DNA from 2 places in the Mesorhizobium sp. WSM4307 genome. Region 2 is predicted to be linked to the other one. Evidence: riboswitches for the same ligand, from Rfam matches in the RefSeq annotation. Region 2 holds a riboswitch; the other holds the start of a gene.
The links. A riboswitch is a leader RNA that binds a small molecule or an ion and turns the genes downstream of it on or off. The one in region 2 is predicted to bind S-adenosylmethionine.
Positions count from the first base shown of each region.

Region 1: linked by a shared signal. The riboswitch ahead of FJV83_RS24980 (homoserine O-acetyltransferase) and the one ahead of FJV83_RS15015 (O-succinylhomoserine sulfhydrylase) in region 2 are both predicted to bind S-adenosylmethionine.

Region 1 is NZ_VFTB01000010.1:243,084-246,485, reverse strand. It holds gene FJV83_RS24990 (prephenate/arogenate dehydrogenase family protein) at 1-182, opposite strand, end outside; gene hisC (histidinol-phosphate transaminase) at 206-1,315, opposite strand; SAM riboswitch at 1,475-1,552, shown strand; gene FJV83_RS24980 (homoserine O-acetyltransferase) at 1,659-2,828, shown strand; gene metW (methionine biosynthesis protein MetW) at 2,887-3,402, shown strand, end outside.
Region 2 is NZ_VFTB01000005.1:492,770-496,171, reverse strand. It holds gene araD1 (AraD1 family protein) at 1-217, shown strand, start outside; gene FJV83_RS15020 (2'-deoxycytidine 5'-triphosphate deaminase) at 467-1,561, opposite strand; SAM riboswitch at 1,700-1,777, shown strand; gene FJV83_RS15015 (O-succinylhomoserine sulfhydrylase) at 1,834-3,024, shown strand; gene FJV83_RS15010 (ceramide glucosyltransferase) at 3,058-3,402, opposite strand, start outside.

The DNA of each region.
Region 1 (3,402 bases), on a different contig from region 2:
TTCGCATCCGTCGTGTAGGAATCGCCCAGTCCAAGTTCCTCCGCCCGCTTCAGCGTCGCGGCGCTGCGGGTCGAGATGGCAACGCGGCCGGCAAGGCCCTCGCGTCGGATGACGCGGGCCAGCGACGAGCCGATCAGGCCGATGCCGACCAGCGCGATCTTTTCAAACATCGGTGATGTCATGGTGTTCCTGCTTTTCGGGCGTTCTAGCTTTTCAGGAATGTCGTGAGCGCGGCGACAACGCCGCGATTGGCCTCTTCCGTGCCAACGGTCATGCGCAGCGCGTTGGGGAAGCCGTAGCCGGAAACGCGCCGCAATATATACCCACGCGCGGTCAGATAGTCGTCCGCCGCGGCCGCCGAATGCTTCTGATCGTGGGGAAAGTGAATGAGCAGGAAATTGCCGACGCTGGGCGTCACCCGCAGCCCGAGCCCGGTCATCTCCTGGCTCAGCCAGGTCAGCCAGGTCTCGTTATGCGCCACGCTGCGCTCGACATGGGCGCGGTCGCGGATTGCCGCGATGCCGGCCTCGATCGCCGTCGCATTGACGTTGAAGGGACCGCGGACGCGATTGATGGCGTCGACGATGTGCATGGGCGCATACATCCAGCCGATCCGCGCGCCACCGAGGCCGATCTTGGAGAAGGTGCGGGTCATGACCACATTCTCGGTGCTGCCGACCAGTTCGATGCCGGCTTCATAGTCATTGCGGCGGACATATTCGGCATAGGCCGCGTCGAGCACCAGCAGCACATGTTTTGGCAGGCCGGCATGCAGGCGGCGCACCTCCTGGAACGGCACATAGGTGCCGGTCGGATTGTTGGGATTGGCGAGAAACACGATCTTGGTTCGCGGCGTGACGGCCGCCAGTATCGCATCGATGTCGGCGCGCTCGTCGGTCTCCTTGACCGCGATCGGCGCAGCCCCGGCCGACTGGATGTAGATCTTGTAGACCATGAAGGCGTGTTCGGTGAAAATCGCCTCGTCGCCGGGCGCCAGATAGGTCTGCGCCAGCAGGCCGAGGATCTCGTCGGAGCCGTTGGAGCAGATGATGTTCTGCGCGTTGAGGCCATGCACTTCCGCGATCGCCTCGCGCAGCCGTCTGGCGGTGCCGTCGGGATAGATGTCGAGCCTGGCGGCGACTTCACGCGCGGCCTCGATCGCCTTCGGTGACGGGCCAAGCGGGTTCTCGTTGGACGACAGCTTGTAGACCTTGGCGACACCGGCGGGTGCGGCGCTCTTGCCCGGCACATAGGCGTCAATGTCCATGATGCCCGCGCGCGGGGTTGGACGTGCCTGATCCGGTGTCTGGTTCATTTTTGCAAAATCCGTCGAAAATGCCTCGCTCCGGAGGCCGCAGCGGAAATACAAGCCGTGGCCGATAATGTCGAGGGGTGGCAGTGGTGCCAGCAGCGGCCCAGATGTCGGCTCGGATGTCGGCATTGACGGCAGGGCGGGCGAGTTCTAGAAGGGCAGCAACAGTTCCGTGGTGATTTGGCCGGTCGGCTTGCAGCCACGTTAAACAATTCGCTAAAGGGCCGTTTGCGTGACGTAACCGGCTTTGCGAATGGCAATGCCGGTTTTTTATTGTCCGCGACCGGCCGGACGGACGCATCGGCGGCGATTTTTCGCCCGATATGATGCAGCGAGTGAGACAAGAATGGCCGCTCTGCGCGCAGGAAAGACCAACAACGAGGCCGACCAGCCGTCGAGCCCAGTGTTGCGCTTCGGGGCGGACAAGCCGCTCAAGCTCGACGCCGGCACGCTTCTGTCGCCGTTCCAGATCGCCTACCAGACCTACGGCACGCTGAACGATGCCCGCTCCAATGCCATCCTCGTCTGCCATGCGCTGACCGGCGACCAGCATGTCGCCAGCACCAATCCGGTGACCGCCAAGCCGGGCTGGTGGGAAGTGCTGATCGGCCCCGGCAGGATCATCGACACCAACCGTTTCTTCGTCATCTGCTCCAACGTCATCGGCGGCTGCCTGGGCTCCACCGGGCCAGCTTCCACCAACCCCGCCACCGGCAAGCCCTATGGGCTTGACCTGCCCGTCATCACTATCCGCGACATGGTGCGGGCGCAGCAGATGCTGATCGACCATTTCGGCATCGAGAAACTGTTCTGCGTGCTCGGCGGCTCGATGGGCGGCATGCAGGTGCTGGAATGGGCGTCGAGCTATCCCGAGCGCGTCTTTTCGGCGCTGCCGATCGCCACCGGCGCGCGCCATTCCTCACAGAACATTGCCTTCCACGAGGTCGGCCGGCAGGCCGTCATGGCCGATCCGGACTGGCATGGCGGCAAATATTTCGAACACGGCAAGCGCCCGGAAAAAGGCCTGGCGGTGGCGCGCATGGCCGCCCACATCACCTATCTCTCCGAAGCCGCCCTGCATCGAAAATTCGGCCGCAACTTGCAGGACCGCGAAGCGCTGACGTTCGGCTTCGACGCCGATTTTCAGATCGAAAGCTATCTGCGCCACCAGGGCATGACTTTCGTCGACCGCTTCGACGCCAATTCCTATCTCTACATGACGCGGTCGATGGACTATTTCGACCTCGCCGCCGATCATGGCGGGCGGCTGGCGGATGCCTTTGCCGGCACCAAGACCCGCTTCTGCCTGGTGTCATTCACATCGGACTGGCTGTTTCCGACCGAAGAAAGCCGCTCGATCGTGCACGCGCTCAACGCCGCCGGCGCGTCCGTGTCCTTCGTCGAGATCGAGACCGACCGTGGCCACGATGCCTTCCTGCTCGACGAGCCGGAACTGTTCGCCGCCATCAACGGCTTCATCGGCTCCGCGGCGCGGGCGAGAGGGCTAAGCGCATGACCCCGGAAAGTTGCAGACTTTCGGGATCGGGATCATGCGCCGCAAAGGAGACGACATCATGAGCGTCAACGGCAGCCAGCGCGTCGACCTCGAGGTCGTCGCCAATCTGATCCCACCGCAGTCCCGCGTGCTCGATGTTGGTTCGGGCGACGGCTCGCTGCTTGAATTGCTGCAGGACACCAAGCAGGTCGACGGCCGCGGACTGGAACTGTCGCAGCGCGGCGTCAACGAATGCGTGGCGCGCGGCCTCTCCGTCATCCAGGGCGATGCCGACAAGGATCTCGAATTCTATCCCGACAAGGGCTTTGACTTCGTCGTCCTGTCGCAGACCTTGCAGGCGACGCGCAACCCGAAGCTGGTGCTCGACGAGTTGCTCCGCATCGGCAACCGGGCGATCGTCTCCTTCCCCAATTTCGGCCATTGGCGGGTACGTCTGTCGCTGTTCGTCAAGGGCCGCATGCCGGTGACGCAGGACCTGCCCTATTCCTGGTACGACACCCCCAATATCCACTTCTGCACCATCCGCGACTTCGTCAACCTGTGCGAGGAGCTTGGCGCGACGGTGGAAAAGGCG
Region 2 (3,402 bases):
TGCCAATCTGGAACACCATCACTTCAAATATTCGGCGTTCCGCCAGCCGGGCGACGTGCATGTGCATATGTTCGGCACCGCGACACTGTCCTTCGCCGACGGCGTCAAGACCGAGGCCGGCGATGTGTTCGAGATCGAGGCCGGGGATTTCGGCCTGCCGCTGCGCAACCCGCTCGAGATCGAAAAACCAGTAAAGGTGGCGGTGAAGGCGCTTTGAGATAGCGCCAATATCCTGGGAGAGAAAATGAACGGGATGGGGCTTGGTTTCATCTTAGCGGGCTTGGCCCTATCCCTCGCCTGTTCTTCCTCCGTGGCTTACAGCGCCGGGCGGCGCCTGCCGCCGACAGGATCCATTTCGAGATCTGCATTTTCTTGTTCGCCTTGAGCGCCGCCATCCCGACGACCGACAGGCCAGCCACGCATGATGTGCCGGCAGGCAAGTATCTTGCCTGGCGGCAATCGGGGTTCAGCGCGCGGCGCGGAAATGCTTGGAGAGCTTCAGGCCCTGTGCCTGGTAGTTGGAGCCGAGATCGGTGCCGTAGAGCGCCTGCGGCCGCTTCAGCATGTGCTCGTAGACCAGCCGGCCGACGATCTGGCCATGGTCGAGGATGAACGGCACTTCGTGGCTGCGCACTTCAAGCACCGCCCGGCTGCCGGTGCCACCGGCCGCCGAATGGCCGAAGCCCGGATCGAAGAAGCCGGCATAATGGACGCGAAATTCGCCGACCAGCGGGTCGAAGGGCGTCATCTCGGCAGCATAGAGCGGCGGCACATGCACCGCCTCCTGGCTGACGAGGATGTAGAATTCGTCCGGATCGAGCACCAGTTCGCCGGCGCCGCTCTTGTGGATGGGTTCCCAGAAATCGACGACGTCCTGCGCGGCGCGCTTGTCGACATCGACAAGGCCGGTGTGATGCTTGCCGCGATAGCCGACCAGCCCGTCACCGTCGCCCTTGAGATCGATCGACAGCGCGATGCCGCCGCCCGAAATATTCGGCGGCTCGGTGGCGACCAGCATCTGCGCGCGGTGCAATTCATGCAATTCGGCTTCCGAGAGCAGCGCGTTGCCGGTGCGGAAGCGGATCTGCGACAGGCGCGAGCCGGTGCGCACGACGATCGGAAAGGTGCGCGGGCTGACTTCCAGGTAAAGCGGACCGTTGTAGCCGGCGGCGATCTTGTCGAACTCGTGGCCACGGTCGGTCATGACGCGGGTGAAAATGTCGAGCCGCCCGGTCGAACTCTTCGGATTGGCCGAGGCGGACACGGTTGGGGGCAGCGCAAGGCTTTCCAGCAGCGGCACGATGTAAACACAGCCCGTTTCCAGCACGGCGCCGTCGGCGAGGCTGAACTCATGCAGCTTCAGCCGGTCGAGTTTGTCGGCAACCCGATGATCCGGACCCGGCAGGAAGGACGCCCGCACCCGCCAGGCCTTGTCGCCGAGCCTGAGATCGAGGCTGGCCGGCTGGATCTGGTCGGCATCGAGCGCGCGCGGCGACTTCAGCGCGCCGGACTGGAACAGCGCCGAGATATCCTGATCGGGAAGAATGCCTGTCTGCCGCAAGGCTCCGCTCCTAGGCCAGACGATTTTCCTGCCGCAGGTTCTCGCCGCAAAACCGTGAAACGCTTTTGCGGAACCTGCTTGGTACAAACCTCTTAATGAAGCCGGCAATTGACGCAAGCGTGGTACGGGTCTAAAGGGTCGTTATCCCGTGGTGATTTGGCCGGTCGGCTTGCAGCCACGTTAAACAAGTCGCTAAAGGACCGTTGGCCGCGAGGCCGTATGGACCGGTTGCGACTTTCGCGACCGGTTTTTTTGTGTCTGGAACAAAAGCAATGAGCAGCAAGAAGCGCAACTGGAAGCCTCAAACAGCCCTCGTGCATGGCGGAACCCTGCGTTCCGGCTTTGGCGAGACCTCCGAGGCGATGTACCTGACCCAGGGCTATGTCTATCAAACGGCGCAAGCCGCCGAAGCCCGCTTCAAGGGCGAGGAGCCGGGCTTCATCTATTCGCGCTACGCCAATCCGACCGTCGACATGTTCGAAAAGCGCATGTGTGCGCTCGAAGGCGCCGAGGATGCGCGCGCCACGGCATCGGGCATGGCGGCAGTAACGGCGGCGCTTCTTTGCAGCGTCAAGGCCGGTGACCACATCGTGGCGGCGCGCGCGCTGTTCGGCTCCTGCCGTTGGGTGGTCGAGACGCTGGCACCGCGCTACGGCATCGAGGCGACGCTGGTCGACGGCACCGATATCGCCAACTGGGAAAAGGCGGTCAGGCCCAACACCAAGCTGTTCTTCCTGGAAAGCCCGACCAACCCGACATTGGAAGTGGTCGACATCGCCGCTGTGGCTGCGCTCGCCAATTCGATCGGCGCGCGGCTTGTCGTCGACAATGTCTTTGCCACGCCTCTCCAGCAGAAGCCGTTGCAGCTCGGCGCGCATATCGTCGTCTATTCGGCCACCAAGCACATCGATGGCCAGGGCCGCTGTCTCGGCGGCGTGATCCTGTCGGACAAGAAGTGGATCGACGAGAATTTGCATGACTATTTCCGCCACACCGGCCCCAGCCTGTCGCCCTTCAACGCCTGGACGCTGCTGAAGGGCCTGGAGACGCTGCCGCTGCGTGTGCGCCAGCAGACGGAGAGCGCCGGCAAGATCGCGGATTTCCTCGCCGAGCAGCCGCAGATTGCCCGCGTCATCTATCCCGGCCGCGCCGACCATCCGCAGGCCGAGATCGTCAAGAAGCAGATGTCGGGCGGCTCGACGCTGATCTGCCTCGACGTCAAGGGCGGCAAGCAGGCGGCTTTCGCCCTGCAGAACGCGCTCGACATCGTGCTGATCTCGAACAATCTCGGCGACGCCAAGAGCCTGATCACCCATCCGGCGACGACCACGCACAAGAATTTGAGCGAAGAGGCGCGCGCCGAACTCGGCATCGGGCCAGGAACGCTCAGGCTGTCGGTCGGCCTGGAGGATACCGACGACCTTCTGGAAGACATCGCCCAGGCGCTGAAGGGCGCCAAATAGGGAGCCGTCGAGGCAGCGTCGTCCGCGCCGCGATCAGGCGCGCGACGACGCCTCTTCCAGTTCGGCGGCCTTGGTGCCGATGATCATCGCATTGCCGCGCCAGTCGACGGCGCCGCCGAGCCAGCCGCGCGCCCACATGGTTGGAAGCATCAAGTCCCGCGCAATCATCGCCGCGACCGTGCGCGGCGACAGGTGCCAGCCCTTGGACCAGGCCAGGGCGCATTCCGGTAGATAAAAGGCCGCCAGCACGGCGATGGCCGTCAGCGGCAGGCTGAAGCCGGCGCTTGCCGCCGCAACCAGCGCAAGCGCCAGCGGCACCACCGCGCCCGTCAGGATTTCCGGCGCGAAGAACCGCGGGAAGGTTACGCGGCGCAGGCG